2 regions of the Nocardioides panacihumi genome follow, and region 1 is predicted to be linked to the other one. Evidence: predicted binding sites of a transcription regulator. Region 1 holds the regulator's gene; the other holds the start of a gene.
The links. The regulator LexA, encoded in region 1, represses DNA repair genes until DNA is damaged. The targets are predictions, from matches to a motif close to TCGAACANNTGTTCGA.

Region 1 (15,647 bases):
CGCCTGGCCGGGCACGACGTGGTCGTCGTCGGCCCCGCTCCCGCGCCGCGCCGGCTGGCGGGTGCACGGCGCGTCGACCGGTGGCTGGCGGCGCTCAGCCGGGCCGCCGGGATCGACTACGTCTCGTCGATCCGCCTGAGGCTGCCGTACCTCCCCGACCGGCTCCACCTGACCCTGGCCGGTCATCGCGAGTTCGGCGACTTCGTCGCGCGCCACCTGCCGGCCTGAGCTCGACTCGGCCGCGCCGCCGAAGGGTCACTCGCAAAGTGTCACCGTGACAGTTCGCGCGACCGGTGACACCTGCGAAGTGTCACCTGATGCGCAAACTGTCACCGTGATACGTGGCGCGGGGGCGGGGCGGGGCGGGCCGCCAGGTGCCACGCGGTCGGCAGAACTATCACGGTGACACTTCGCGCGACCGGTGACACCTGCGAAGTGTCACCCGTGCCTCAAACCGTCACGGTGACACTTGGGGAGCGGCGGCGGGCGACGGGTCGGTCGCGTCGGTCGGCTCGACCGAGAGCACGAAGTCGTCACCGTGCTCGGTCACACCGGCGATCACGGCGGCCTCGATGACCTCCTCGCCGTACTTCCGGCGCACCATCAACGGGTCCGAGCGCAGGTCCTTGACCAGGGCGACGGCGAGGCCGACCATCACGACGACGAACGGCAGGGCGGCGACGATCGTGATCGACTGCAGACCGTTGAGCGCGTCCTCACCGCCGACGAGCAGCATCACCGCGGCGACCGCGCCGGTGGCGACGCCCCAGAAGATGACCGTGCCGCGAGACGGCTCCTGGGTGCCGTGCTCGGACAGCGTCCCCATCACGATCGAGGCCGCGTCGGCGCCGGACACGAAGAAGATCGCCACCAGCACCATGACGAGCACGCTGGCGACCTTCGCCATCGGGAAGGCGTCCAGCGTGGTGAACAGCTGGGACTCGAGCGCGCCGGCGCCGGCGATGTCGGTGCCGGTCTTCTGCAGGTTCATGGCGGCGCCGCCGAGGATGCAGAACCAGATGACGCTGACCAGGCTCGGCACGAGGAGCACGCCGGTCACGAACTGGCGGATGGTGCGGCCGCGCGAGATGCGCGCGATGAACATGCCGACGAACGGCGTCCACGACAGCCACCACGCCCAGTAGAAGACCGTCCAGCTGCCCAGCCAGTCCTTGGTCTTGGTGCCCTCGGCGCCCGTGCGCGCGGCCATCATCGGCAGGTCCTGGACGTAGCTGCCGAGCGAGGTCGGCACGAGGTTGAGCATGAACACGGTCGGGCCGACCACGAACAGGAAGACCGCGAGGACGACGGCGAGCACCATGTTGATGTTCGAGAGCCACTGGATGCCCTTGGCGACCCCGGACACGGCGGAGAGCACGAACGCCACGGTCAGCACGCCGATGATGACGACGATCACGGCGTTGCCGGTCGCACCGATGCCGGACACGATCCGTAGGCCGCTGCGGATCTGCAGTGCGCCGAGGCCGAGCGATGCGGCCGATCCGAAGAGGGTCGCGAAGATCGCGAGGATGTCGATCAGCTTGCCCCAACCGCCGTTCGCGTGGCGGCCGAGCAGCGGCTCGAAGGCCGCCGAGATCAGCTGCAGGCGACCCTTGCGGTAGACGCCGTACGCGATGGCGAGACCGACCACGGCATAGATCGCCCACGGGTGCAGCGTCCAGTGGAACAGCGTGGTCGCCATCGCGTGCTGGACCGCCTGGGCCCCGTCCGCCCCTCCGGTGCCCGGGGGCGGCGTGACGAGGTGGCTGACGGGCTCGCTGACGCCGTAGAACATGAGTCCGATGCCCATGCCAGCGCTGAACATCATCGCGACCCAGGACGACGTACGGAACTCAGGCTCCTCGTCGTCGCGGCCGAGCTTGATCTCGCCGAAGCGACTGGCGGCCAGCCAGATGACGAACACGACGAAGCCGCTGGCGGTGAGCACGAAGAGCCAGCCGGCGTCGTCCATCACCAGCGACAGCGCCCTTCCGGAGGCGTCGGCGAGCGAGCCGGTGCTGACGAATCCCCACACGAGGAACGCGACGGCGAGCAGCGCGGTCACGCCGAAGACGATCTTGTCGAGGCCCTGTCGCCGCGCTCGCGGTGGTGCGGCGACGTCGAGGGCCGGGTGGGGTACGACGTCCGAGGCCGGCGTGGCCAGGGCGTCGACGAGATGGTGTGAGCGGTCCTGCTGGGTGGTCATGCACATCCGTTTCAGTCGTCCGAGTCCTGAATGGGTCGTTCACCGTTTCGAACTGACGGGTAATGACGCAAACCCGGACGTGCCCCGAACGACCACGATCCACGCCCCAGACCTCGTCTGCGCAGGTCAGCGGGGCGGCTGTGACAGTGCCCACCCCGCCATCCCGGGGCGGGTGTGGAGGCGTGGCGGGCGGTGTCCCCGCCGCCGGTTAGGGTTCGGGAGTGCCAGAAGCCCAGCCCGACCCGTCCACCGTCCGCGAGCTTCTCGCCGCCGCGGTCGAGACCTTGGGTGGGTCCGAGCGGGCAGGGCAGATCCAGATGGCCGAGGCGGTCGGACGGGCGTTCTCCGAGGAGGAGCACCTGCTGGTCCAGGCCGGCACCGGCACCGGCAAGTCGCTGGCCTACCTGGTGCCGAGCCTGCTCCACGACCAGCGGGTCGTGGTGGCGACGGCGACGCTCGCGCTGCAGCACCAGCTCGTGGAGCGCGACATCCCACGACTGGTCGACGCGGTCAAGGGCCGCGGCCTCGACACCAGCTTCGCGGTCCTCAAGGGCCGGTCCAACTACGCGTGCCTGCACCGGATCCGCGAGGGCGTCCCCGACGACCAGGGCACCCTGCAGATGGACGTGTCGATCGGCGACATGGCCACCAAGGTGCTGGAGCTGCGCGCCTGGGCCGAGAAGCAGGCCGAGGACGACGGCACCGGCGAGCGCGACTTCGCGCCGCGTCACAACGACCGCGAGTGGCGTCAGGTCAGCGTCACCCACCGCGACTGCCTGGGCGCCGCGAAGTGCCCGTTCGGGCAGGAGTGCTTCGCCGAGCGCGCCCGCGAGAAGGCGCAGCGCAGCCACGTCATCGTCACCAACCACTCGCTGCTCGCCATCGACGCGATCGAGGGCATCCCGATGATCCCCGAGTACGACGCGGTCGTGATCGACGAGGCGCACGAGCTCGTCGCCCGGGTGACCCAGGCGGCGACCGACGAGCTGGCGTCCTCCGACGTCGAGCGGGCCGCCCGCCGCAGCCGGCGCTACGTGGAGGGCGACGAGGCGGAGGAGCTGGCCGACGCCGCGGACACGCTCCGGGTCGCGATGATCGAGGCCAGCCCCGGACGGTTCGAGACGCTGCCCGCCGACCTCCACGACGCGCTGGTCCTCGTGCGTGACGCCGCCAGGTCGACCCTGTCGGCGTACCCGAAGAAGCAGGGCGGCGGCAAGGACGAGACCAGTGCCGACGCGGGGTTGCAGCAGGCTCGGGGCAGCGTCCAGGAGATCTTCCAGATCGCCGAGCGGATGGCCGCCAACACCGAGCACGACGTGCTCTGGCTGAGCGAGGCGGCCACCTTCAACGAGCAGAGCCGCGTGCCGAGCCGGCTGCACGTCGCGCCGCTTCAGGTCTGGGGCCCGATGCGCGACAAGCTGCTGACGGAGAAGACGGTCGTCTTCACCAGCGCCACGCTCAAGCTCGGCGGCGACTTCGACAGCGTCGCGGGCAGCCTCGGGCTCAAGCCGGCGGAGCGTGGCGAGGCGGAGCGCACCGAGGACGTGCTGCCCTGGCAGGGCGTCGACGTGGGGAGCCCGTTCGACTACGGCAAGCAGGGGATCCTGTACGTCGCTCGCCACCTGCCGCCCCCGGGCCGCGACGGGCTCGGCCAGGCGCAGCTCGACGAGATCGTCGAGCTCGTCGACGCGGCCGACGGCCGCGCGCTCGGGCTGTTCAGCTCGCGGCGGGCCGCCGAGGCGGCGGCCGAGGTGGTCAGGGTGCGGCTGCCGCACCTGACGACGCTCGCGCAGGGCGACGCCCAGCTCCCGGAGCTCGCGGCGCAGTTCGTCAGCGACCCGCACACGGTGCTCTTCGGCACGCTCAGCCTGTGGCAGGGGCTCGACGTGCCCGGCGACACGTGCCAGCTGGTGCTCATCGACAGGATCCCGTTCCCGAGGCCCGACGACCCGTTGATGAGCGCGCGCCAGCGTGCCGCCGACAAGGCCGGTGGCAACGGCTTCATGCAGGTCGCCGCGACCCACGCCGCGCTGCTGCTGGCGCAGGGGGCCGGCCGCCTGATCCGTACGACGACGGATCGCGGCGTCGTCGCGGTCCTCGATCCACGGTTGGCCACCGCGCGCTACGGACGGTTCCTCCAGGCGAGCCTGCCGCCGATGTGGCCGACGAGCGACCCGGCCGTCGTACGGCAGGCGCTGAAGCGGCTGTCCGGCCTCGTCTGACGCCGACTCGGCGTCAGCAGACCCCGCGGTCAGCTGACCCGCGCGCTGACCTTCTCGTTGACCTTGTTGTGGGCCGGGACGCCGGAGCAGGAGTAGGGGGTGTCGCTCCAGCAGTTGCGGTACGAGTGGTTGGCGTTGACGAGCACCAGCTCGACGTGGCCGACGGTGCGCGAGCTGAACGGCACCCGCACCGCGCCGTTGCCGTTGCGGCCGAGCCTGACCAGCTTGGTCGTGATCCGGCCGTTCTTGAAGTAGACGATCGCGGCCGCGACCGAGCCGAGCTTCTTGTTCGCCATGTCGACCGACAAGGTGAGCTTGGTCCGCTTGGACTTCAGCCGCGTCGGCACGAAGCGGGTGGTCGCCGACGCCAGGTGGTCGACCTTGTACGCCGCGGAGGCGCTGCGATGGCTCGGCTTGAGGAAGACGGTCCGCTTGGGGCGCGTCGTCGGGTAGTGGTTGGCGCGACCCTCGGAGTAGGCGGTCGCCGGGTGGCGGTTGGCCGCGGCGTACTGCGCGAAGGTCTTGTTGAAGTCGAGGTGCCTCTCACGAAGCGCGTGCGCGACCGCCTGGATCGAGTAGTAGTCCGGACCGGAGACGCTGTCGGCGTACTGCCACATGCGCAGCATGAGGGCCGGCAGGGCTCCCTTGCGGGCCGGGGCCCGCTCCGTGAGGTACTCGAAGTAGAGCCAGTCGCCGTAGTGCAGGAACCCGCCCGCGCCGTTGAAGGTGTCGAGCGACAGCCCCGGGTAACGCAGCTGGCTGCGCTGGAGGTACTGCACGTTGTCGTTGATCGAGTCGTAGAGCTGGTCCTCCGCCCACGTCGCCGTCGCCTCCATGAACCAGCGGTCCTCGAGGTAGTCGTAGGCGAACTGGGTGGCATGGAAGTACTCGTGGGCCGCCGTGACCTCCAGATCCTCCTTCGCCGTGCGGTCGGTCGGGAACTGGGAGTGCTTGAAGTCGTTGTCGAGCACGCAGAACGCCGGCAGGTCCGAGGCGCGGGAGTTCGACGGGTGGAAGACGTAGTGGCCGGTGTCGTCGACGTCGACGGTGCAGTAGCCGTACTTGCCCTCGGAGCCCACGTCGTCGAGGTAGATGTCGGTCTGCGCGCTGCCGCCGATGGACCCGTCGCCGCGCGGCTTGCGGTAGCCGGCGGAGACGTAGGTCTGCGAGACGTGCATCAGCGTCGGGTAGACCGTGTTGATCGCCCAGAGGTCGTCGGTCCCGCGGCTCGCGCTCGCGGTCGTCTTGATCCAGTGCAGGCAGATGTTGCCGGTCGGCGGGCAGTACCGGTTCGACACCGTGGCGTCGTCGGCCCACGCCGGACGCTGGAACTCCGCGTACGCCGAGTTCCGCTGCGTCGACGAGAGCGAGCCCAGCCGCAGCGACAGGTCGCGCAGCGCCAGCGTCGCGTCCTTGCCCTCGCCGGACGTGATCATCGAGCGCGACTCGGACCGCGTCATCGGGCCGAACAGGTCCTTGACCTCGGCGAGCGACGCCTGCGCGTCCTCGGGGGTCGCGGGCACGGAGAGCTGGTCGGTCGCTGCGCTCGCGCCGTCCGCGGTCGGGTCCGCGACCGCGCTCGAGTCGGCCGGCGTCGGGTCCTCAGCTGCCAGTGCCGGGCTCAGCGCTCCGAGGGAGAGGCCTGTCAGCAGCAGGAAGGACAGGGCGGAGCGGCGCAGGCGCATGTGGTCTCCGAGACGCAGGGATGGACGGACGAGTCTCGATGATAGGCGTGAACGGCGCTACCGCCACACATCCCACGAGCACGACGAGCCAACCGACGATGACGTCGAGCGTCCAGTGGTTGCCGGTCCCCACGATGACGGTCGCCGTGATGAGCGCGTGCGACCAGCCGAGCGTGCGCAGCACCCGGTTTCGGCTGACCTCGTGGATGGCGATCGCCACCCACAGCGCCCAGCCGGCGTGCAGCGACGGGAAGGCGGCGAGCTCGTTCGTGAGGTGGCCGAGGCCGCGCGGCGCCGAGGCGTCCGCACCCCACCAGCCCTGCGCCGAGTGCAGGTCGAGCACGTCGACGAAGCCGCCGAGGAACCGCGGCGGCGCGGTCGGCAGCAGGAGGTAGAGGCCGAGTGCCAGGACGGTGGCGACGACGAGCGCGCGTCGCATCGTGACGTAGTCCGAGCGGTGCCGCAGGTAGAGCCACACCAGGACGGTCAGCGTCACGATGTAGTGGGCGGTGGAGTACCAGTACGACCCGAGGAGCCCGACCACGCCGTGGTCGGCGAAGAAGTCGTTGATCGGGTGCTCCCAGTTGAGGCCGACGTACCGCTCGAAGCGGACGAGCTCCCTGGCCCGGTGCAGGGCGGGGGCGAGATCGCCGGACGCCAGCATCCGGGACGACGTGTAGAAGACGTAGAGGACCCCGATCAGCGAGATCTCCAGGAACCCGGCGTAAACGCCTGAGCGCCGCGCGTGCAGCGTCCGCAGGCGTCGCCAGTCCATCCGATCCCCCCTCGGGGCGAAGTAAGGAATCCGAGATTTTCGTCTGTCAGCGTAACCCGAGTCGTCCGTCGGTTTCTTCCCGGTTTATCGCAACCCAGGGACATTTCGGGGTGATCCCTGTGCCCGTCCTCGACCTCGTAGGGGCGGCTGACGACGATCGGCCCCGCCGGGAGGTGGCGGGGCCGATCGTCGTCAGGTGGGTCGTCAGAGGCTGCGGAGCACCGCGGTGACCTTGCCGAGGATGGTGGCGTGGGTGCCGTCGATGGGCTCGTACGCCGGGTTGTGCGGCAAGAGCCAGACCTTCCCGTCCTTCTTCTTGTAGGTCTTGACCGTCGCCTCGCCGTCGATCATCGCGGCCACGATCTCGCCGTTCTCGGCGTTGGGCTGCTGCCGGATGACGACGTAGTCGCCGCTGCAGATGGCCGCATCGATCATCGAGTCGCCGGAGACCTCGAGCAGGTAGAGCGTGCCGTCGCCGACGAGCTCCTTCGGAAGCGGGAAGACCGCCTCGGTGTGCTGCTCCGCGAGGATCGGGCCGCCCGCGGCGATCCGGCCGATGAGAGGCACGTACTGAGCCGGGGGAGCGGCGTCGCCGATGCCGGTCTCGTCGAACGATGTCTCCTCCGCGGCGCTGATCGACTTGCGCGCGGCCAGCACCTCCGGGAGGAAGACCTCGAGGGCGCGCGGCCGGTGCGGGTCGCGCTTGAGGAAGCCCTTCTCCTCGAGCACCTTCAGCTGGTGGGCGACGCTGCTCGTGCTCGTGAGACCGACGGCTGCGCCGATCTCCCGCATGCTCGGCGGATAGCCGCGCTGCTCGATGCAGTCCTTCAGGTGGGCGAGGATCCGCTGTTGGCGCGGGGTGAGTCCGGTCGCGTCGGGCGGGCCGTCCGGCAACTCGCTCACCGGGCGCCCCGACGCGCCGGCCTGCCTGCTGCCCCGGCCGGGGGTCTGGGTGCTCATGGGCCCACGGTAGACCCTGCGCGGGCCCGACTTCAAACATCTGTTCGAACCCGCGTGTCTCGAAGAAATGTTCGACGCAGCCCTTGAAATCGTTCGAACACCTGATCTAGTCTCGCTCATGTGTTCGATCGAACAGGTGATCGATCAGCGGGGCCGACGAGGACTGTCGGTGGTCGCCGATAGACATCTTCCGACGGACGAAGAAGCCCTACTTCCCCAGGAGCTGACGATGAGCACGATGATTCTGACCCCGACCCGCGTGATCCCGACCCGCGTCGCTACGCCGGCTCGTCCGGCCGCCCGACGGTCGGCCGTGCGGCTGACGCGTCGCGGACGCGCCGTGGTCTTCCTCATCGGCTTGGCGGTCGCCCTGGTCGCGGGTTTCGTGCTGGCCGCAGGCTCGACCGCGACCGAGCGTCCCGAGTCGACGACCACGATCCAGGTCGGTCCGGGGGAGACGCTGTGGGACATCGCGCAGAGCGTGGCCGTCCGCGGGCACACCGCCGACATGGTGGAGCACATCAAGGACCTCAACGGACTCTCCGGCGGCGCGCTTCAGGCCGGGCAGCAGCTCCGCGTCCCGCTCGCTCGATGAGCGCCAGCGGATCACGACCACCCGCGAGCCACGCGGGGACAACTGAATAGGTGCGACTTCTGCCGGCTGACTCGACCCCAGCCGGTGGGATCAACGGGGAGCCCTGTCATGCAGGGCCGAGGGGCGGAGCCGCTGGGAAGACGGCTCCGCCCCTCAGACCATTTCGGCGTTCGGCACTTCGGCGTTCGGCACGTCGGTGTTCGCATCGGCGATGCGACACGCGCGCGCCGCAGAGCGCGGACGGACCTCGGGCCGACCCGGGTCAGACGGTGACGTCGACGACGAGGATGGCGACGTCGTCGTCGCTGGCGCCGCCGAGCATGGCGAGCTCCTGCGCAAGGCCCTCGGTGGTGAGGTCGACGCCAGCGCGGACCGCGTCGGCCAGGCGTTCGAGCCCCTTCTCGATCAGCTCGCCGCGACGCTCCACGAGTCCGTCGGTGACCAGCACGAGACGGTCTCCGGGTCGCAGGCCGATGGTCTGTGGCTGGTGTGCGATGCCGACACCGAGCAGGGTGCCCGGCGTCTCGACGTACGACGTCTCGCCGTCGCGGCAGATCAGCAGCGGCAGGTGCCCTCCGCTGACGATCTCGAGGCTTCGGCGATCCGCGCTGACCCGGGCGATGCAGGCGGTGGCGATGAGCTCGGCGTCGTTGCGCTCGAGGAGGGTGTCCACCCGGTCGAGCACCTCGGCCGGTGTGTAGCCGTCGTATGCGTAGGCCCGCAGCGAGTAGCGCAGCTCGGCCATCACTACGGCGGCCTCGAGCGAGTGGCCCTGCACGTCGCCGATCACGAGGAGGCAGTCGTCGTGGATGTTGAAGGCGTCGAAGAAGTCGCCGCCGACCTCCGCGTGGCGCTGCGAGGCGCGGTAACGCGCCGCGATGCTGAGACCGCTCGGCTGCGGCAGCACCGCGGGCAGCAGGCTGCGCTGCAGCAGCATGGCGGTCTGGTGCTCGCGCTCGAGGGCCAGGAGGTTGTCCACCGCGACCGACGTGAGCTGGGCGAGGCGTTCCACCAGTCCTTCGACGGCCTCGGTCAGGTGCGTCCGCGGGACGGCGATGAAGCCGAGCTGCGCCCCGGCTCCGAAGACGGGCCACAGCGCCCACTCGTCGCCGGCCGCGACCGGGAGGACGTCTGACCACGGGAGGACTGCGGACCGGACCGGCGGCCGCTGGGCGGCCGCCAGGAGTGCGTCCGCCCGGTCCTCGTCGAGGACGGTGCCCGAGGTCTCGCCCCCGGCGCCAGCGGCCGCCCACAGAGCCGTCTGCTCGTGGCGGATCAGGACGGCGGTGGCCGCGTCGGTGACCTCGGCCGCAGCCCACGCCGCGGCCTCGGCGAGCCGCGGCATGGTGGTCGCGAGGTGCAGTCGTACGGCGGCCCGGTTGAGCCGGCTGGTCCGGGTCGCCAGCTCCTCGGCGTTGCGGCGCGCGCCCGACGAGCGCAGCAGCGCCCGCACGGTCGAGAGCATCTCCTCGGGCTCGATCGGGTCGACGAGGTAGGCGTCGCCACCCTGGTCGAGGCCGAGCACCCGGTCGTGCGTCTCGATCGCGATCGCCGACACGTGGATGACCGGGGTCGAGGAGGTGAGGGGGTCGCCCTTGATGGAGCGGGTGATGTCGAGTCCGCTGCCGTCGGGCAGGTGGACGTCGAGGACGGCGAGGTCGAACTGCTCGCGGCTCAGGGCGTCCATCGCCTCGGCGACGGACACGGTCTCGATGACGGTGTAGCCGGCGCGACGCAGCCAGCTGGTGAGCACGTAGCGCTTGGCCGGTGTGTCGTCGCAGACGAGGATGCGCGGAAGTGTGCTCATCCAGCGCCCTCCTTCGAGGGCAGCAGCAACGTGAAGGTGCTTCCGACGCCCGGGGTGCTCTCGACCTCGATCCTGCCACCGAGCGCCCCCGCCACCCGCTGTGCGAACGGGAGGCCCAGCCCGGTGCCCTTGGCGCTCGTGTGGAGCGGGGTGCGCACCTGGTAGAACTCCTCGAAGATCCGGGGCAGGTCCTCGGACCCGATCCCGACGCCGGAGTCGCGCACGGACACCGCGACCAGGTCGCCGCGGAGGGCGGCGCCCACCTCGACGACGCCTTCGGCGGTGAACTTGGCGGCGTTGCTGACCAGGTTGCGCAGGACGTGCCGGAGCAGGTCGACGTCGGTGGTGACGATCGGGGCCGAGTCGTCGACGACGAGGCGTACACCGGGGCGCAGCAGCGACTCCGCGGGTCCGCGAAGCTCCTGGAGCAGCGCGCCGAGGTCGACCTCGGCGGGCTCGGGGCGCAGCGCACCGGCCTCGGCGCGGGAGAGGTCGAGCAGCTCGTTGACGAGGCGCAGCAGGTCGCGGGCACTGGCCCGGATGTAGTCGACCTGCTCGAGCTGCTCCTCGGTGAGCGGCGGCCCAGCCGGGTCGGTGAGCAGTCGGGTGAGCCCGAGCACCGAGTTGGCGGGGGTGCGCAGCTCGTGGCTGATGCTGCGCAGGAAGCGGCTCTTCGCCTCGCTCGCCTCACGGAGCTGCTCGTTCTTGTCCTCGATCTCGGCGTACAGCGCGACCACACCCTGGTTGGTGCGGTCGAGCTCCGCGGAGAGCTCGGTGTAGAGCGCCATCACCCCGCGGTTGGTCTCCTCGAGCTCCTTGTTGACGACCTCGAGCTCGGACTTCTGGCGGCGCACCTCCTCGAGGGCCGTGATGAGCTCGTCGTTCTGCTCGCGGAGCTCCTCGGTCGGCGTCGAGGGGGCATGGGCCCGGAGACGGTGCTTCAGCATGCGGAGACTCTCGGCACTGAGGGTCACGGCGTGCGGCAGTCGCTTGATCAGGGTGATCCGCCCTTCGTCGGTGACCAGCTCGTCGACGAGCCGGCCGACTGGACCGACGACGGCCGACCAGTTCTGGTCGGGCGCGACGGCGAGGTCGAGAAGCAGGTCGGCACGGCCGAGCCGCACCGTGAGTCGGGCGCCGCCACGCATCACGGCCTCGCGGCCGAGCTCGGAGACGGCGGTGGCGATCCGGATCGCGTCGAGCCGCTCGAGGCCGAGCTCCTCGGCGCAGACGCGGGCGAGCTGGCGGGCGGCGAAGACGTCGTCCTCACCCGCCAGCACGAGGCTGCTGAGGGCCTCGCTCATCGGGCGGTCCGCACGGCCAGGACGCTCGCGTCGTCGCGGTGCACGGCGGCGTCGCGCAGGAGTGCGGCCGCGAGCACGCCGGGGCCGTGGCCGAGCACGCCGGGCAGGCCGGCGAGCGTCCACTTGTCGGAGACACCGTCGCTGTGGAGCACCAGTGCCAGGGCGTCGTTGAGGGCCTCCGTCTGCTCGCGCAGCCGCGGCATCCTGTGGCCGACGATGCCCGGCTGGGCGGCGAGCGTGCGTGAGCGCCCGTGCCCGACGAGCCGGGCCGACACGTTGCCGACGGAGGCATGGACCACCCGGCCGGCATCCGCCTCGATGCGTACGACGGCCACCGCCGCTCCGCGGGTGGACCCGATCGCGCGGTGGATCTCGGCGAGCAGCGCCCCCGGACCGGTCGTCGCCGACGTCAGCAGCACCTCGACCGCCCGGCCCGACGCCGCCGCAGCGAGCGGACCGTGACCGAGACCGTCGGCGAGCATCACCAGGTGGCCCTCGGGAAGCTCGCGGTACGCGACGGCGTCACCGCACGGCCCGGTGCCACCCAGCGGGCGGGTCAGTGAGGCGACCGCCGGCGCCGGGGCGGATCCGGAGTCGTCGGCGAACTGCGCCTCGGCGATGGTCCCGACGGCCGGCACCGAGTAGAGGTCGAGGCTGGTGGCGAGCCGGCGCGCTGCGCCGAGGCCGATGCCCAGGGTGCCCGAGGTCGACACCCCGTCGGTGACCAGGGCCTCGATGTCGCGGCTGCCCGGACCGGAGTCGATCGCGACGACGCGCAGGAGCGATGTCTCGCCCCGGCGTACGACGCCGATCGCCAGGTCGCCGCCGCGAGCGTGCTTGACCACGTTGCTCGCGAGCTCGCTGACGACGATCTCGATCTCACCGGTCCGGGTCTCGCTGAAGCCCAGCCGATGGGCGAGCGCGGCCGTTTGGCGACGGGCGCGCGCGACCGCCGAGACGTCGTCCAGCGTGAGCCAGAGGTCGCCCTCGGTCCCGTTCGGGGCGATCTCGCCCAGCACGGTCAGCGCTTCCATTTGACGATGCGCACCCGCGTGCCGTGGCCGGCGGAGGAGTCGACCTCGAAGTCGTCGACGAGACGCTTGGCGCCCGAAAGGCCGAGCCCGAGACCCGAGCCACTGGTCCAGCCGTCGGTCAGCGCGAGGTCCATGTCGGGGATGCCGGGGCCGTCGTCGATGAACTCGACCTCGATGCCCACGCGTCCGCTCTCGTGCCGGGTCGAGGCGCGCAGCTCGCCGCCGCCGCCGTACACGAGCGTGTTGCGGGCGAGCTCGCTGGTCGCGGTGACCAGCTTGGTCTGGTCGATCAGCGACAGCTTCGCCGCGACCGCGAGGTCGCGGACCGCTTGCCGACCGCGCACGACGTCGCCGTCGTTGACGATCGGCAGGGTGAGCGTGGCCGCTGACTCACTCGTGGGCGAGGACATCGGCTTCTGCTTCCGCGTGGCCGGAGCGGAGGGCGGTCGCCAGCAGGGCGAGGCCGCGATCCACGTCCAGCGCGGTGCGTACGCCGTCCAGGGTCAGGCCCAGCTCGACGAGCGTGATCGCCACGGCCGGCTGCATGCCGACGACGACCGTCTCGGCGTCGAGGACTCGCGAGACCGCGGCGGTGGTGGAGATCATCCGGCCGATGAAGCTGTCGACGATCTCGAGAGCGGAGATGTCGATGAGGACGCCCTTGGCGCCCGTCTCGACGATCTTGTTGCTGAGGTCGTCCTGCAGGGCCAGTGCGATCTGGTCCTGCAGGTCGATCTGGATCGAGACCAGGAGGACGTCCCCGATACGCAGGATCGGGATGCGGTCCATCAGCGTGCCTTGCCGGCTGTGGACACCACGTCCAGGCCGGAGCGCCGCATCGCGAGCAGGATCGCGTCGGCGAGGCTCGCCTTGGTGTGGATGTCACCGAACTCGATGCCCAGGGCGACGACGGTCTGGGCGATCTGCGGCCGGATGCCGGAGATGATGCACTCGGCACCCAGCAGGCGGGCGGCCTGGACGGTCTTCAGCAGGTGCTGGGCGACCTGGGTGTCGACGGCGGCGACGCCGGTGATGTCGATGATCGCGTGCTCGGAGCCCGTGTCGACGAGGGTCTGGAGCAGCGCCTCCATGACGACCTGTGTCCGCGCGGAGTCGAGCGTGCCGACGAGCGGGAGGGCGACGATGCCGTCCCACAGCTTCACCACGGGCGTCGAGAGCTCGAGGAGAGCCTCGGACTGCTCGGCGATGACCGCCTCGCGGGTGGTCGCGTAGGTCTCGAGCATGAACATGCCCAGGTCGTCGACCAGACGGGAGAGCTGCGCGAAGGCGCGGTAGCCCTTGACGTCCCCGTGCTCCTCGAGGATGTCGAGCACGGCGTCCTTGAGCGCGTAGACGCCGGTCGCGGTCTCCGTCGGGGTGAACCCCTGGCGCGCACGGGTGCGGCTGAGCTCGGTCAGCAGACTGCGCAGGTCGGCGAAGGAGCTGCTGCGGATGTCGGTCGCCTCGGCCGTGTCGGCGCGCAGGAGGCCGGTGTAGATCTCGTCGATGTCGCGTCGCAGCTCGGCGGTCGTCATCCGGCCGGCCAGGTTGGCCGCGGCCGTCGCCGTCCACTTCTCGAGCACCTCCTCCTGGTTGTCGCGCAGCAGGGAGGCCCAGCTCTGGTGGCCGGCGTCGGTCTGGTGGAGGTCGTCCATGTCGTGAAGCTTCCTGGTGGGGCCGAGCCCGGCTCGGGGTTTGGAGCCTGGCCACGCGAATCTTGACAGAGTGAAGGTGCGTCGAGCGTCTTACCCATCGAGACATGGCCACTATCCACCCTTAGGGGTGAGGCCGTGGCTGGAAACCGTCACCCGAGGGGGCCATTTCGGGTCTCGTGAGGATTCAGGGGGTTTTGCCCGGGACATGCTGAGCCTATGACCGCCAACCCCACCTGGCAGGGTCTCCGCGAAGAGCTCCCCCGGGAGCAGCGCCAGAGCGAGACTCACCGACTGATCGCAGAAGCCCACGTTGCCACCGGCCCCGAGCGGGAGCAGCTGCTGGCCCAGGTCGTCCTGGTCAACACCGGCGTCGCCCGGTCACTGGCACGCCGCTACGCCCGCCGCGGCGTTCCGCTCGAGGACCTCGAGCAGGTCGCCTACACGGCCCTGGTTCGCGCCTCGCGCAAGTTCAACCCCGACGTGGCCGACGACTTCCTGACCTTCGCGGTCCCGACCATCCGCGGCGAGCTCAAGCGCTGGTTCCGTGACCACGGCTGGATGGTGCGCCCGCCGCGGTCGCTCCAGGAGCTGCAGGCCGCGGCCATGCAGGTGCGTGACGAGGCCTCATCGCAGGGCGAGGAGATCCACTCGGCGCAGATCGCCGGCGTCCTCGGCGTGACCGAGCGCCAGGTCGACGAGGCACTTGCCATCCGTGGCTGCTTCACCCCCACCTCGCTCGACGCCCCCACCGAGACCGTTGCGGAGGGCGCCAGCCTGGCGGACCTGCTGCCGACGTACGACGACGACCTGGCCGCCATCGAGGTGCGGCTCATGCTCGAGCAGGCGCTCGCCAACCTGACGCCGCGCGAGCGGCTGATCGTGCGGCTGCGCTTCAACGAGGAGATGAGCCAGAAGGAGATCGGCGAGGTCATCGGGGTCACCCAGATGCAGGTCTCGCGGCTGCTCAGCAAGGTGCTGCTCCGACTGCGCGAGCTGCTCGAGGACGACCCCATGGCGCGTGGGGAGAGCTGGACGCTGTAACGACGGGGCGCCAGTACACGACGGTGCGGCAGGGACTCGGGCCACCTGCTGCGCCGTCGTTTCGTCTTTCCTGCGTTTTGTCTTCCTGCCGGTGTTCGACCGGTCAGCGTGCGGCGCGCTTGCCGCCGGGTCGCGGCGGCTCGGTGGGGCTCGTCGTCATCCCGAGGGTGCGGACCAGCCGCGCGAGCAGCATGAGGCCCACGAAGAGGCAGGCCACGGCGCCGAGCGCCGCGAGGGCGAGGAACCACCAGGAGGCGCCGTCCCCGTCGCGGGCGCTGGAGCCGAAGTCGATCGCCGCCCAGACGAGGTAGCCCCACGCGACGACGGCGAGCGTCATGCCGACGGCGTACGCCAGGACTCGAC
Region 2 (15,647 bases), on a different contig from region 1:
CATGATGTGTTGGCCTCGCTGACCGCCCCGACCCCTCCTCTCACCGACGGTTGTCCGTGCCGCACGATGCGGCGCCTCAGCGAAGGACCGTGATTTCCTCATGCCTGACCTGCGCTACAAGCCGGAGTCCGCCCAGCGCACCGAGATCCCCCGCCCGAAGCGCGGCGAGGGTCAGTGGGCACTCGGGTTCACCGAGCCGCTCAACAAGAACGAGCAGTCCAAGAAGGACGACGACCCGCTGAACGTGCGGGACCGGATCCTCCACATCTACTCCAAGCGCGGGTTCGACTCGATCGACCCGGCCGACCTGCGCGGCCGCTTCCGCTGGATGGGCCTCTACACCCAGCGCAAGCCCGGCATCGACGGCGGCAAGACCGCGGTGCTCGAGGAGGAGGAGCTCGACGACCGCTACTTCATGATGCGGGTGCGCACCGACGGTGCACTGCTGTCCGCGGCCGCCGTACGCGCGCTCGGCGAGATCGGTCGAGACCACGCCCGCGACACCGCAGACGTCACCGACCGCGAGAACATCCAGTACCACTGGATCGAGATCGAGGACGTCCCCGCGATCTGGGAGAAGCTCGAGTCGGCCGGACTCTCGACGCTCGAGGCGTGCGGTGACAGCCCGCGACCCTTCCTGGGCTCCCCCGTCGCCGGCGTGGCCAAGGACGAGATCATCGACGGCACCTCCGCGCTGGAGGAGATCAAGCGCCGCTTCCTGGGTGACCCTCGCTTCTCGAACTTCCCGCGCAAGTTCAAGACCGCGCTGACCGGTCACCCCTCGCACGACGTGGCCCCCGAGGTCAACGACGTGGCCTTCGTCGGGACGGTCCACCCGGAGCTCGGCCCCGGCTTCGACCTGTGGGTGGGCGGCGGCCTGTCGACCAACCCGCACCTCACCGAGAAGCTCGGCGTCTGGATCCCGCTCGACGAGGTCCCGGACGCATGGGAGGGCGTCGCGGGCATCTTCCGCGACTACGGCTACCGCCGGCTGCGGTCGAAGGCGCGCCTGAAGTTCCTCGTGGCCGACTGGGGCCGGGCGAAGTTCCGCGAGGTCCTCGAGAACGAGTACCTCGGACGGCCTCTCGTCGACAACGCCTCGCCCGAGTCGCCGCTCGGTCACCGTGACCACATCGGCGTTCACGAGCAGAAGGACGGCAACCTGTACGTCGGTGTCGCACCGACCGTCGGCCGCGTCTCCGGCACCCTGCTGGTCCAGCTGGCCGACGTCATCGAGCAGCACGGCGCGGCCGGCGCGCGCCTGACGCCGTACCAGAAGATCGTCATCCTCGGCGTCGCGCCGGACAGGCTCGACTCGCTCGTCGCGAGCCTCGACCGCATCGGGCTGTCCGCCCACCCGTCCAACTGGCGGCGCAACACGATGGCCTGCACCGGTATCGAGTTCTGCAAGCTGGCCATCGTCGACACCAAGCAGCGTTCGGCCGACCTGATCGCCGAGCTGGAGCGGCGCTTCCCGGAGCTCGATGCCCAGATCACCGTCAACGTCAACGGCTGCCCCAACGCCTGCGCTCGCACCCAGGTCGCTGACATCGGCCTCAAGGGGCAGCTCGTCATGGACGAGAACGGCGACCAGGTCGAGGGCTTCCAGGTGCACCTGGGTGGCGCGACCGGGCTCGAGGCCAACTTCGGCCGCAAGCTGCGCGCCCACAAGGTGACCAGCGCCGGCCTGGACGACTACGTCACGGCGGTCGTCACCAACTACCTCGCGGACCGGCGCGACGGTGAGCACTTCGCGGCCTGGGTCGCCCGTGCCGACGAGGAGCTCCTCCGGGGCGACAACGTCCTCGAGGCGGTGGCGGTATGAGCACCGCGACCACACTGGCGGCCCGCAGCTTCAAGGGCGCCCACACCGACGGACGCTCGTCCGAGGAGCTGCGCGAGCTCGTCTCGCACTGGGGCGCAGAGCTGGAGCTCGCGCCGGCGGAGACCATCATCGAGTGGGCCGCCGCGACGTTCGGGGAGCGCTTCTGCGTCACCTCGTCGATGGGCGACGCCGTTCTCGCCCACCTAGCCGCCTCTGTGGTGCCCGGGATCGACGTGGTCTTCCTCGACACCGGCTACCACTTCGTGGAGACCATCGGCACCCGGGACGCGGTCGCCGCGACGCTCGACGTCAACCTCATCACCATCACGCCGACCCAGAGCGTGGCCGAGCAGGACGCGACGTACGGCAAGGACCTCTACCGGACCGACCCCGACCTGTGCTGCAAGCTGCGGAAGGTGCAGCCCCTGCAGGAGGCGCTCGACGGGTACGACGCCTGGGCGACCGGTCTGCGCCGCGCAGAGACCCACAACCGCGTGATCGCGCCGGTCATCGGTTGGGATGCGAAGAAGGGCAAGGTCAAGGTCTCGCCCATGGCCCGATGGTCCGACGAGCAGGTCGAGCGCTACATCGCCGAGAACGGCGTACTCGTCAACCCGCTCGCTTACGACGGCTATCCCTCCATCGGGTGCGCGCCGTGCACGCGCCGAGTAGCCCCCGGCGAGGACCCGCGCAGCGGGCGCTGGGCAGGCACCGGCAAGACCGAGTGCGGCATCCACACCTGATCCCCCTCCCCCGGTTCGGCAGAACCCTCTCGTAGCACGAAAGGCGGCACACCATGGCTGCTCCCGCTCTCATCGCCCTGGCGCACGGCTCACGCGACCCCCGCTCCGCGGCGACCATCACCGCTCTCGTCGAGGAGGTCCGCGCGCAGCGCCCCGAGCTCCGGGTCGCCGAGGCCTTCCTCGAGCTCGCCTCCCCGGGCTTCCAGAAGGTCGTCGACAAGCTCGTCCGCGAGGGCCACGACGAGATCGTCGTCGTCCCGCTGCTGCTCACCGAGGCCTACCACGCGAAGGTCGACGTCCCGTCAGTGATCGCGGCGGCCAGCGAGCGTCACCCGTTGGTCAAGATCCGCGCCACCGCGGTGCTCGGCCACGAGGCGCGCTTCCTGGAGATCCTCGACGAGCGGCTCAGGGCCGCGCTGAAGGAGGCCCGGGTCCGCGAGCTCGACGCCCTCGTGCTGGCTGCGGCCGGCTCCAGCGACCCGCTGGCGAACGCGTCCGTGGCGCGCCTGGCTCGCCTCTGGGGCGCCCACCACAAGCTCCCGGTCGTGGCCGCGTACGCGTCCGCCACCCCGCCGGCCACCGGCGAGGCGGTCCGCGCGTTCCGTGCCCAGGGCCGCCGGCACATCGCCGTCGCCTCGCTGTTCCTGGCGCCGGGCTGGCTGCCGGACCGGGCCGCTGAGCTCGCACTCGAGGCCGGCGCCGTCGCGGTCGCCCAGCCACTGGGGGCCCACCCAGAGCTGGCCCGGACCATCCTGGCCCGCTACGCCGTCGGCGCCGTCGAGCTCGTCCCCGTCTGACGAGTCGGCGCATCTTCGCACGCTCAGAGGCGCGAGTCGGCGCATCTTCGCAGACAACTTGCGAGGATGCGCCGACTCGGCGCTTCTGGCACGCGAGGATGCGCCGACTCGGCGCTTCTGGCACGCGAGGATGCGCCGACTCGGCGCTTCTGGAACGCGAGGACGCGCCGACTCGTCAGGTGACGAGGCGACTGAGCAGGCGGTCGAGCTCCGCCTGCGGGTCGGTGGTCACGCCGCCGTGCACAGGGCCTGGCTGGAGGACGGTGCTCCGAGGCGCCTTGAGGAACCCGAAGCGCGTGCTCGGGGTGTCGCCGACCGAACGGACGCCGTACGCCGTGGCACGCGTCGCCTCGCCGTAGGCACCGTGCGCCTCGCCGGCGCAGACCATCTCGACCGCCTCGAGCGCCGCACGGACGGCCGCGATGTCGAGGCCGGGTGCGAGCGCGCGCAGCCGCTCTTCGTCGAGCCGCCACGCGCATGCCAGGAAGTCCCGCTCGGGGCAGAAGAGCACCACGCCCACGTTCACGAACTCCTCGCGCTCCACGCGTGGAACGCAGCGGAGCACGGTGTACTGGTACGGCGACCGTGTCTCACTCATGAGGGCAGCCACTCCCGTCCCAGGTCGAGGCGTGCCCGTAGGAACTCGATGTAGCGATCACGCACGGCTGGGGCATCGTCGGCACCGGGGACGGGCTCGAGCCACTGGTCCGGCACGTCGCCGAGGATGCCGGCCAACGCGTCGTCGGTGAGCCGCGCCGCCAGCGCCTTGTCCTGGTCACGGGCCTGCGCCACGAACCCGCGCAGCACGTGCTCGGAGACGTCGTACGGCTGTGCCGCGAACCGCTCCGGATTCCCGGGCGCACCCGGCCACGAGTGGTGGAAGTAGAGCGAGGCGCCGTGGTCGATGGCCCGCACCGTCCCGCCCCAGACCAGCAGGTTGGGGTTGCGCCAGCTGCGATCGACGTTGGCGGTGAGCGCGTCGATCCACAGGATGCGGCCGGCCAGGTCCGGATCGGGCTCGTACGCCGCGTCGTACCCGAACGCGCCGGGCAGGAAGTCGATGCCGAGGTTGGAGCCGCAACTGGCGTTGAGCAGGTCCTGGACCTCCTCGTCGGCCTCGTAACGGGCGATCTGGGGGTCGAGGTCGAGCTCCACCTGGACAGGCGTCGGCACGTCGAGGGCCCTGGCGAGGCCGGCCACGATGACTTCCGCGACCAGGACGCGCAGCCCCTGGCCCGCACCGCGGAACTTGCAGACGTACGTGCCGAGGTCGTCGCCCTCGACGATGCCCGGGAGGCTGCCCCCCTCGCGCAGGGGTGTGACATAACGGGTGACGCGGACCTGCGCGAGCGTCACCCCTCACGCTCCCCGATCGTGTCAGCCGCGAGCCGCTTCCGTTCGGCCGCGACGTCGAAGTCCGCCGCCGGCCAGCCGAGGTCGAGGGACTTCAACGTCTCGTGGAGGAGCTTGGCGATCGCGAGGTTGCGATACCACTTCTTGTCGCTCGGCACGACGTACCACGGAGCCGCCTCGGTGTTGGTGCGCTCGAGCGCGACCTCGTAGGCCTCGGTGTAGGCGGCCCACTGCTGGCGCTCGTCGACATCCCCCGGGTTGTACTTCCAGTGCTTGGCGGGGTCGTCCAGCCGGGCGAGCAGCCGCTTCATCTGCTCGGCGGGCGAGATGTGCAGCATGCACTTCACGATGACGGTGCCCTCGTCCACGAGCCGCTGCTCGAAGTCGTTGATCGCACCGTATCGGCGCTCGATCTCCTCGGGTGGCGCGAAGGAGTGCACCCGCGCGATCAGCACGTCCTCGTAGTGGGAGCGGTCGAACACACCGAGGTATCCACGCGCAGGGACCGCCTTCTCGATGCGCCACAGGAAGTCATGGGCGCGCTCCTCGTCAGTCGGAGCCTTGAAGGAGGTGATCCGTACGCCGACCGGGTCGACCAGGCCGACGGTGTGCTTGAGCACGCCGCCCTTGCCGGACGTGTCCATCCCCTGCAGGACGAGCAGCACCCGCCGGCCGTCGGGCTGTGCGCGCTGGGCGAAGAGCTTGGTCTGGAGCTTCACGAGCGCCGGGCCGAGCGCGTCGAGGCGACGCTTGCCGCGCTTCTTCCCCATGTCGAGCCCGGGCGTGCCGCCAGGCGAGTACGCCGACAGGTCGACCGGACCTCGCGGGATGCGTAGCTCATCGAGAAGGCTCATCAGTGCGCTATCCCTCCGTGACGGTTGACCAACGGTGGCATCGAGGACCACGGGAAGTCGATCCACTTCTCGGTACGGCGCCAGACGTACTCGGCGTTGATGACGGTCCACGGCTTCTCGTAGATGACCGCCGTCCTCGCCTCAGCGACGTGGTCGGCACAGAACTCGTGGACGACCTCCAAGGTCTTGCCCGAGTCGGCGACGTCGTCGGCGATCAACACCTTGAGGCCGGTCAGGTCGACCGCTGCGGGTGTGGGCGGCAACATCATCGGCACGTCGAGAGTCTGGCCGACGCCGGTGTAGAACTCGACGTTGACGGCGGAGAGGTTCTTGACGTCCAGCGCATAGCCCAGCCCCATGCCGAGGCCGAGACCTCCCCGGGCGATGGAGAGCACCATGTCCGGCTCGTAGCCGGAGTCCACGACCTGTTGGGCGACCTCTCGGACGGCGATGCCGAAGAGCTCGTAGGTCAGGACTTCCCGCTCGGGTTCGCTCACGCGTCGGATTCTGGCATGCCGGCGACCTCGTCACGCACGACGGCCAGCGCCAATCCTGACGGGTAGCCCTTGCGCGCGAGCATGCCGACCAGCCGCCTGGCCTTCGTGGTGTCGTCCAGGCGACTCATGGTGCGGAGCTTGCGCTGCACGAGTGCCCGGGCGGCAGCCTCCTCGTCCGCGGGGTCGAGCTCGTCGAGAGCCTCGCGCACGACATCGTCGGCGACACCCTTGCGGCGCAGCTCCTGTGCCAACGCTCGCCGAGCGAGCCCCTTGGACGACTGGCGGCTTGTCGTCCAGAGCCGGGCGAAGGCCTGGTCGTCCACCAGCCCGACCTCCTCGAACCTGTCGAGCAGGCGGGCGGCGATCTCTTCGGGGACATTGCGCTTCGCCAGGCGGGTGGCGAGCTCGTGACGGCTGCGCGCCTGACCGGTGAGCTGGTCGAGCAGGATCTTCCGTGCCACCGACTCGGGATCCGCGGCCGGACCCTCGACGACCTCATCCACCGGCGGTGGCTGCGTCTCGGCGCCGCGCCGTGTCCAGGCGTCGACCCCGAGGCTGACGTCCCCGACCCAGTCGGGGACATCAGCACTCGATGCGGACTCAGAAGTCATCGACACCGATCGGGTCGGCCGGAAGGTCGGCGCTCTCCGGGCTGTCGACCGTCGGGCCGACGCCGAGCTTCTCGAGGATCTTCTTCTCGATCTCGTTGGCGAGGTCGGGGTTGTCCTTCAGGAAGTTGCGGGCGTTCTCCTTGCCCTGGCCGAGCTGATCACCCTCGTAGGTGAACCAGGCCCCGGCCTTGCGGATGAGACCGGCCTCGACGCCGACGTCGATCAGGCCGCCCTCGCGGCTGATCCCCTTGCCGTACATGATGTCGAACTCGGCCTGCTTGAACGGCGGGGCGACCTTGTTCTTCACGACCTTGACGCGGGTCCGGTTGCCGACCATGTCGGTCCCGTCCTTCAGCGTCTCGATGCGACGCACGTCGAGGCGGACCGAGGAGTAGAACTTGAGGGCGCGGCCACCGGTCGTCGTCTCGGGCGAGCCGAACATGACGCCGATCTTCTCGCGCAGCTGGTTGATGAAGATCGCCGTCGTGCCGGCGCCGTTGAGGGCACCCGTCATCTTCCGCAGCGCCTGGCTCATGAGCCGCGCCTGCAGACCGACGTGGCTGTCGCCCATCTCGCCCTCGATCTCGGCCCGCGGCACGAGCGCCGCGACCGAGTCGATGACGATCAGGTCGAGCGCGCCCGAGCGGATCAGCATGTCCGCGATCTCGAGCGCCTGCTCGCCGGAGTCGGGCTGGCTGACCAGGAGCGCGTCCGTGTCGACACCGAGCGCCTTGGCGTAGTCCGGGTCGAGTGCGTGCTCGGCGTCGATGAAGGCCACGACGCCGCCACCACGCTGGGCGCTGGCGACCGCGTGCAGGGCGACAGTGGTCTTGCCGGAGGACTCCGGACCGTAGATCTCCACCACCCGGCCGCGCGGCAGGCCGCCGATGCCCAGGGCCACGTCCAGCGCGATCGCACCGGTGGGGATCACCTCCAGCGGGGCGCGCGAGTCGTCGCCCAGGCGCATCACCGAGCCCTTGCCGAACTGCTTCTCGATGTTGGCGAGCGCGGCGTCCAGCGCCTTCTCGCGGTCTCCACCAGCCATGGCGGTCGTCCTTCCTTCGTGCGTCTTCGTGGTCGCTTTTCCTCGTGTCTTCGTCATCGAGGAGGACGCTAGACGAGCCCACCGACAAACCCGGAAAGGCGCCTCGAGCACCTGTGGATCACGTCGACCAGCGCGCCACCTGTGGATACAATCTAGCCCGAACAGATGTTCGATCCACTGATTTGTCCGGCGTGTCGCGACTCAGCGCTCACTCGGCGGGAGCCCGAGGGTGTCGTGCACCGCACGCCAGACCTGCAGAGGGCTGTAGCCGGCGTCCAGCGCCTGCCGAGCGGTCCGGCCACCGAGGGCGCTCATGACGAACTGGTCGGCCCACGCCTCGTAGTAGCCCGCCCCCAGGGCCCGCTCCATCCGGGCCCAGAACTCGGTGTGCCTCATGTCAGCAACAACCTGTCGAGCCGACGGCGAACGACGAGCAGCCCAGCGACCCCGAGCGCTACCAGATAGGCGACGGACACCAGCGAGCCCCACGACACGGCGCCCGTGGTGAGCTCTCGGCAGAGCACGACACCGCGATACAGCGGAGTGCACTCCACGACCCATCGCAGCCAGTCCGGATAGGCGGTGACCGGGAAGAAGGTGGCCGAGAACAGGAACATCGGCAGCATGCCCAGCGTCACGTACTCGAAGTCCTGCCAGGACCGCATGAAGGTCGTCAGGGCCATCCCGACCGCACCGAACGCGAGGCCGATGAGCAGCGTGGCCGGGACCACCAGCACCGCCCACCAGGAGCCGATCAGGCCCATCGCCAGCATGACGAGCACGAAGGCGGCGGAGTAGCAGCCCCCACGCAGCAGCGACCACGACAACTCGCCGCGGGCGACGTCGAGGGTCGTCAACGGCGTCGCGAGCATCTGGTCGAAGAGCTTGTTGTACTTCAGCTTGAAGAAGAAGTTGAAGGTCGCGTCCAGGAGAGCGCCGTTCATCGCCGACGCCGCGAGCATGCCCGGCGCCACGAACTCGCGATAGTCGATCGGCTCGCCGTTGAACTCGAAGCCGTGGACGAGCTTGCCGACGCCGATCCCGATCGAGAACAGGTAGAACACCGGCTCGAGGAACCCGGTCGCGAACACCGTCCAGGCACGCCGGTACGCCAGGAAGTTGCGGTAGAGCAGGAGCGAGACCGCCTCGCCGGCGCGCACAGGCCGGCTGACCGCGGTGTTGAGAGCCACGTTGACGAGCGCCATCACTTCACCAGCCGTCTGCTCAGTCGGCGCACCGTCAGCCGCCAGCCGACGACAGCGAGCACGGCGAGGTAGGCCACGTGGACGGCTGCTCGGCCCCAGTGCACGTCTCCGAGGACGAGCATCCGGGTCAGGTCGACGCCGTGCCAGAGCGGCGTGATCCTCGCGACGACCTCCAGGACCGGCCCGAGGTTGTCGATCGGGAAGAAGGTGCCCGAGAAGAGCGTCAGCGGGATCATCCCGAGACGGAAGACCAGGGCGAACGCCGACTCGTCCTCCAGGCCAGCGGCGAACGCGAAGACAGGCGTCGCGAACGCCAGCCCGATGAGCATCTGCACCGGCAGCGCGAGAACGGTCCCCCACACCGAGCCGAACACGCCGAACGGCGCGAGCACGGCGAGGAAGACACCGCAGGAGAAGGCCACCCTGAGCACGATGAAGCCGAGCTGAGCCAGCACGATCTCGCCGACGCTGAGCGGCGACGCGATCATCGAGTAGTAGATCCGCTGCCACTTGACCATGCCCATGACCGGATAGGTGGTCTCGCTGAAAGCGATCGTCATGGCCTGCGCGGCGACCATGCCGGGGGCGATGAAGGCGAGGTACGACGGCGCGCCGCCGAGCCTGTCCGGGTCAGCCGTGACGTAGCCACCGAGCAGGACCCCCATCGCGACGACGTAGAAGAACGGCGTCACGAACGACGTGATGACGCCGCCCTTCCACGTCCGCTTGTAGACGATCGTCCAGTAGTCGGCCAGCCGGAGCGCGCCGGCGATCGGCACCGTGGGCGTCGCCATCAGTCCGCCAGGGTGCGGCCGGTCAGCCGCAGGAAGACGTCCTCGAGCGTGGCGCGCCGAACGAGCGTCGTCTCGGGCCGAAGTCCACGGCCGAGCACCTCCTGCAGCGCGCGCTCGCCGTCCTCGGTGTAGAGCAGCAGCCGGTCGGGCAGCACCTCGACCCGGTCGGCGAGGTCCGACACCTGCGGCGCGGCGGCCTCGTTCTGCCCGACGCCGAACCTGATCTCGGCCACCTCGCGGGTGGAGTAGCGCTCGATCAGCTCGCGAGGCGAGCCCTCCGCGACGATCACGCCCTTGTCCATCACGACCAGACGGTCCGCGAGCTGCTCCGCCTCATCCATGTAGTGAGTGGTCAGCACGAGGGTCACGCCCTGCTGCTTGAGCCGGAACAGGCGGTCCCAGATGACGTGGCGCGCCTGCGGGTCGAGCCCTGTCGTGGGCTCGTCGAGGATGAGGATCTCGGGCTTGTTGATCAGACTCCGCGCGATCGTCAGACGCCGCTTCATGCCCCCGGAGAGGTCGTCGACCTTGGCACGCGCCTTGTCTGTCAGCTGCACGAAGTCGAGCAGCTCGTCGATCCGACCCTTGACCACGTCGCGCGGGAGCCCGAAGTAGCGACCGTAGACGTAGAGGTTCTCCCAGACGTTGAGCTCGGTGTCGAGGGTGTCCTCCTGCGGGCAGACACCGATCCGTGCCCGGATCTCAGGGCCGTGGGTCGCCGGGTCGAGCCCGAAGATGCGCAGGTCGCCGCCGCTCACCGGCGACACGCAGCAGATCATCCGCATGGTGCTCGACTTGCCGGCGCCGTTGGGGCCGAGGAAGCCGAAGGCCACTCCACGCTGTACGTCGACGTCGATGCCCCGGACCGCCTCGAACTCGGTCCCCTGCCCCTTCTTCCCGCGTTGCCCGAAGGACTTGCGCAGCCCGCGCGCCGAGATCATCGACGGCGGGTCGGAGGATGCCGGCACCACGGGAGCCGAGGTCATGGGTTCGGACACACTCCTGACCCTAGGACGCCCCACCGACAGCCTCGAACGCCGGGGGCGATTGGCCCAGTCGATCGTGGCGAAATTGGCCGGGTGGCGGGCCACTATGTCGCTTTACGCTCCGTGTGTGACTCGCTCCGGACTCTCCGTCACCCAGGGCGCGGCCCTCACCCTCGGCGCCGTGCTCGGCACCGGGGTCATCTCGCTCCCCGCCCTCGCCGCCGCCGAGGCCGGACCAGCTTCGCTCGTCGCCTGGATAGCGCTCATCGTGATGTCGGTCCCCCTCGCGACGACCTTCGCCGCGCTCGGCGCCCGCCACCCCGACGGCGGCGGTGTGTCGACATACGCACGGCTCGCCTTCGGTGAGCACGTCGCCGTCATGGTCGGCTGGGCGTGCTACCTCACGATCGGCGTCGGCGCCCCGGTCGCGGCCGCGTTCGCCGGTGCGTACGTCGCCGACGCAGTAGGCGGCGGACGACCGACGACCCTCGCCGCGACCGCCGGCATCATCGCGCTCGTCACCGTGCTCAACTGGTTCGGGATCCGGATCTCCGGCCGGATCCAGCTCGGCATCGCCGCGGCGATCGCGCTCCTGCTCGCCGTCTCCGTGCTGGTCTCACTCCCGCACGCGGACCTGGCCCACCTGACTCCGTTCGCGCCCCACGGCTGGGCGTCGGTCGGCCGCGCAGCGGCGGTGCTGGTATGGGCGTTCGCGGGCTGGGAGATCCTCACCTCGCTGTCGGCGGAGTATCGCGACCCCGCGCGCGACATCCGCCGCTCGACGGCGATCGCGCTGGTCGTGGTCGGCGTGCTCTACCTGGGGATCGCCTTCGTGACCGTGGCGGTCCTCGGGCCGGCGACCGGCCCCGCGCCCCTGTCCGACCTCCTCGTGCTCGGCTTCGGCGATGCAGCGCGGCCGGTGACCACGGTCGTCGCCGTCCTGCTGACCGTCGGGGCCGTCAACGCGTACTTCGCGGGCGGCTCACGGCTCGGTGCCGCACTCGCCCGCGACGGCGGCCTGCCTCGCGTCCTGGCAGCCGGTGGAGGGCCGGGCGAGGTGCCGCGCCGCTCACTCGCGGTGATCGCCACGATCGCTCTGGGATCGGTCGCGACGCTGGCGCTGCTGGACCTTCCCACCGACGCGACACTGCTCCTGGCGACGGGCACCTTCTCCTTCGTGTACGTCGTCGGGGCCGCGGCCGCGCTCCGCCTCCTCCCCCGGCGTACGCCGGCCTGGTGGTGCGCCGTCGCGTCCCTGGCCTCAGCCCTCGTGCTGCTGGCGATGACCGGCACACACGTCATCGGTCCGGCCCTGTTCGCCGCCGGAGGTCTGGTGTGGACCCTCGTCAGGAGGCGGTCCACCCCGCCGCCAGTGCCAGCCGAGCCAGTCCCGGCCGGATCGTGTCCGTGACGGCGGCGCCGTAGCCGAGCACGAGGCCGTCACGGCCGGCGCCGACACGGTGCTGGGCGATGGTCTCGACGGCGATCCCCTCCGAGCGGACGCGCTCGGCGAGGTCGGGCGGCACGGCGGCGTACGCCGCGAGGTGCAGGCCGGCCGCCGACGGGACCACCTCCACGGGCAGACCGTCGAGGGCGGCCAGCACCAGGGCTCGGCGTTCGCCGTACACCTTCGCGGCTCGGCGCACATGGCGTCCGAGCAGGCCTTCCTCGAGGAAGCGCGCCAGCGCGGCCTGCGGCTGGACCGGCCCGAACCCGTCGGTCAGCTGCTTCGCGCCCGACAACGCGTCGACGAGGCTCGGTGGCGCGACCAGGTATCCCGCCCGCAGGCTCGGCAGCAGCGACTTGGAGAAGGTCCCGACGTAGACGACCCTGCCACTGCGGTCGAGCGCGTGAAGGGGCTCCAGCGGCCGCTCGCTGAAGCGGAACTCGCTGTCGTAGTCGTCCTCCACCACCGCCGCGTCGTGGCGCGCGGCGAAGGTGAGCAGCTCTCGGCGCCGGGCCAGGCTCAGCGCCACGCCGAGCGGGAACTGGTGGCTCGGTGTGGTGTAGACCAGTCGCGTCCGGGCCGGCAGCTCGTCGACGACGAGGCCCTCGGCGTCGACCCGCACCGGCACGACCGTGGCACCGTGGGACGCGAAGAGGTCACGCGCCGCGGCATAGCCCGGATCCTCCACGGCCACGGTGTCACCGGGCTGCAGGAGCACCCGCGCCACGACGTCGAGCGCCTGCTGGGTGCCGCTGGTGACGACGACCTCGTCCGGGTCGGCCCGCACGCCCCGCCCGTAGGCCACCGAGTGGGCGATCGCCTCGCGCAGCCGCGGGAGGCCGGCCGGGCCGCCGTACGCCCCCGGGCTGTGCCCGCGGAGCCGTGACTCCGCCGCCAGGATCCGACGCCACGTCTCGAACGGGAAGAGGGAGGCGTCGGGGATGCCGACCCTGAAGTCGTACGCCGGCACGGGACTGTCCCCGCTGACGGCGACGGGCGGCCAGCGCCAGCCCGGACGCGGCCGCAGCGAGCCCGCGGCGCAGCGCGGCGGCGTGGCTGCGACCTCGCTGACGAAGGTGCCCGCCCCGACCCGTGCTTCGAGGAAGCCCTCCGCGACCAGTCGTTCGTAGACCGTCGCGACCGTGGTCCGGGAGATGCCGAGATCTCCCGCGAGCGTGCGGCTCGAGGGAAGCCGATCGCCGGGCACGAGCCTGGCCTCCCGCAACGCGTCGCGCAGCGCGCGGTAGAGCGCCCCGGCACGGTCACCGCGCTCGCTCAGGTCGAGGGAGAGGTCCACGTGCTCACCATGCCCGAGAGCACCGACAGAGGGCGATGCCGCGAGCCGCCCTAACCGAGCCTGCCGCCGTAGTCCGGCAGCAGCACGGCGCGCTCGTAGTAGCCGCCGTGGAACGCCTGCCTGTTGCTCGAGATGTTGGCGGTGATCGTGTAGCCCCTGGCCGCGATGGCGCGTCGACACTGCTGCTTGGCCACCGGGACCCGCTCGCCGGGCGCGCGTCCACAGACCCCGTCGAAGTCGAACCCTGCCCTGTGCAGCAGGCGGCTCAGACGATGCTGCTCACGCTGGAAGCGCCCGGTCACGAAGAACACCGCCATGCCGAGCCGGCGGGCGTGCCGGGCGACCCGCAGCGTCGGCGGGACACCCCGTGGCCAGTCGTAGTGGGAGGCGAGGGCGACGTTGTCGATGCCGAGCACCACGGCCAGCCTGCCAGCCGCGCGGGCGCGCGCGTCGAGATACGTCGGGACGTCCGACAGCGCCGTCGACACGTCGCGCAGCCACACCCGCTTCGGCGGGATCCGGTCGTGGCGAGCGTGGTGGGGGTGGGCGCGCGGAGCGCTCGCGAAGGCGGGCGCGGCCATCGTCATGGCGAGCGTCATGGCGAGCGTCATGGCGAGCGCCACCGCGAGCGGGAAGACGACGGCGACGGGAGGGGCCGGGCGAAGGCGACCGGCCGTGCTGCTGTGGGACATGTCTGCTTTCTGTCGGGGACAGGACCCATAACGGCCGCCGAGCGCCCCGCCTGAGCGGTTCGGGTGTCGGTGCCGTGCGCAAGGATGGTCGCATGCCCCTCGAGCGATTCAGCGAGCCGACCCGCGCGTGGTTCTCGGCCGCCTTCGCGGAGCCGACTCCCGCGCAGCAGGGTGCCTGGGAGGCGATCAGCAAGGGACGGCACGCGCTGGTCGTGGCGCCCACCGGCTCCGGCAAGACGTTGAGCGCGTTCCTCTGGGCGGTCGACCGGCTGCTGACCGACGCCGTCCCCGAGAAGGCGAAGCGCACCCGGGTGCTCTACGTCAGCCCGCTCAAGGCTCTCGCCGTCGACGTCGAGCGCAACCTGCGAACGCCGCTCGTCGGGATCCGGCAGACGGCCGAGCGCCTCGGCACGAAGACCCATGACGTGCGCGTCGGCGTGCGGTCCGGCGACACCCCCGCCAACGAGCGTCGCCGGCTCGTCACGGCGCCCCCGGACATCCTCATCACCACTCCGGAGTCGCTCTTCCTCATGCTCACCAGCCAGGCGCGCGAGTCGCTGCGCGGTGTCGAGACGGTGATCCTCGACGAGGTGCACGCCGTCGCCGGCACCAAGCGCGGCGCCCACCTCGCGCTGACCCTCGAGCGGCTCGACGCCCTGCTCGAGAAGCCGGCGCAGCGGGTGGGCCTGTCGGCGACGGTGCGCCCGCTCGAGGAGGTCGCACGCTTCCTCGGCGGCACGGCCCCGGTCGAGATCGTCGCGCCACCCGCGGACAAGCGGTGGGACCTCAAGGTCGTGGTGCCGGTCGAGGACATGACGGCCCCGGAGGAGTACGACGAGGAGTCGGGCGACCCGCAGCGGAGCAACTCGCTCTGGCCGCACGTGGAGGAGCGCGTCGCCGGGCTCATCGCACAGCACCGCTCGACCATCGTCTTCGCCAACTCCCGGCGGCTCGCCGAGCGCCTGACCGCTCGTCTCAACGAGATCGCCTCCGGGGTCGACGCGGACGGGGCGCCGCCAGCGCAGCTGATGGCGCAGTCCGGGCAGAGCCACGGCGCCGAGACGATCATCGCGAAGGCGCACCACGGCTCGGTGTCGAAGGAGCAGCGGGCGCTGATCGAGGACGACCTCAAGGCCGGCCGACTGCCGGCGGTCGTGGCGACGAGCAGCCTCGAGCTGGGCATCGACATGGGCGCGGTCGACCTCGTGGTGCAGATCGAGTCGCCGCCCAGCGTGGCCAGCGCCCTGCAGCGGGTCGGTCGCGCGGGCCACCAGGTCGGCGAGGTCTCCCGGGGGATCCTCTTCCCCAAGCACCGCGGCGACCTCGCGCAGACGGCAGTGGCCGTCGAGCGGATGCGCTCGGGAGCGATCGAGTCGCTCAGCGTGCCCGCCAACCCGCTCGACGTGCTGGCCCAGCAGGTCGTCGCGGCGACGGCGATGGACCAGTGGCCGGTCGACGACCTCTTCGAGCTGGTCAGACGCGCCGCGTCGTACTCCGCCTT

Region 2: the regulator LexA is predicted to act here: its motif matches at 7,883-7,898, upstream of recA (recombinase RecA).

The regions. Positions count from the first base shown of each region.
Region 1 is NZ_BAAAPB010000001.1:1,849,682-1,865,328, forward strand. Features, by position in the region: gene ABD205_RS08735 (SGNH/GDSL hydrolase family protein) at 1-228, shown strand, start outside; gene ABD205_RS08740 (BCCT family transporter) at 458-2,206, opposite strand; gene ABD205_RS08745 (ATP-dependent DNA helicase) at 2,428-4,428, shown strand; gene ABD205_RS08750 (MXAN_6640 family putative metalloprotease) at 4,458-6,113, opposite strand; gene ABD205_RS08755 (phosphatase PAP2 family protein) at 6,031-6,888, opposite strand; gene lexA (transcriptional repressor LexA) at 7,093-7,848, opposite strand; gene ABD205_RS08765 (LysM peptidoglycan-binding domain-containing protein) at 8,078-8,443, shown strand; gene ABD205_RS08770 (SpoIIE family protein phosphatase) at 8,706-10,250, opposite strand; gene ABD205_RS08775 (ATP-binding protein) at 10,247-11,554, opposite strand; gene ABD205_RS08780 (ATP-binding protein) at 11,551-12,588, opposite strand; gene ABD205_RS08785 (anti-sigma regulatory factor) at 12,576-12,998, opposite strand; gene ABD205_RS08790 (STAS domain-containing protein) at 12,979-13,377, opposite strand; gene ABD205_RS08795 (STAS domain-containing protein) at 13,377-14,243, opposite strand; gene ABD205_RS08800 (sigma-70 family RNA polymerase sigma factor) at 14,460-15,284, shown strand; gene ABD205_RS08805 (hypothetical protein) at 15,388-15,647, opposite strand, start outside.
Region 2 is NZ_BAAAPB010000008.1:236,955-252,601, reverse strand. Features, by position in the region: gene ABD205_RS22130 (nitrite/sulfite reductase) at 101-1,825, shown strand; gene ABD205_RS22125 (phosphoadenylyl-sulfate reductase) at 1,822-2,568, shown strand; gene ABD205_RS22120 (sirohydrochlorin chelatase) at 2,622-3,365, shown strand; gene ABD205_RS22115 (DUF3037 domain-containing protein) at 3,541-3,963, opposite strand; gene ABD205_RS22110 (HipA family kinase) at 3,960-4,721, opposite strand; gene ABD205_RS22105 (PPK2 family polyphosphate kinase) at 4,718-5,572, opposite strand; gene ABD205_RS22100 (phosphoribosyltransferase) at 5,572-6,069, opposite strand; gene ABD205_RS22095 (regulatory protein RecX) at 6,066-6,680, opposite strand; gene recA (recombinase RecA) at 6,670-7,725, opposite strand; gene ABD205_RS22085 (DUF3046 domain-containing protein) at 7,927-8,121, opposite strand; gene ABD205_RS22080 (ABC transporter permease) at 8,118-8,930, opposite strand; gene ABD205_RS22075 (ABC transporter permease) at 8,930-9,724, opposite strand; gene ABD205_RS22070 (ABC transporter ATP-binding protein) at 9,724-10,710, opposite strand; gene ABD205_RS22065 (APC family permease) at 10,838-12,121, shown strand; gene pdxR (MocR-like pyridoxine biosynthesis transcription factor PdxR) at 12,057-13,454, opposite strand; gene ABD205_RS22055 (HAD family acid phosphatase) at 13,505-14,146, opposite strand; gene ABD205_RS22050 (ATP-dependent helicase) at 14,239-15,647, shown strand, end outside.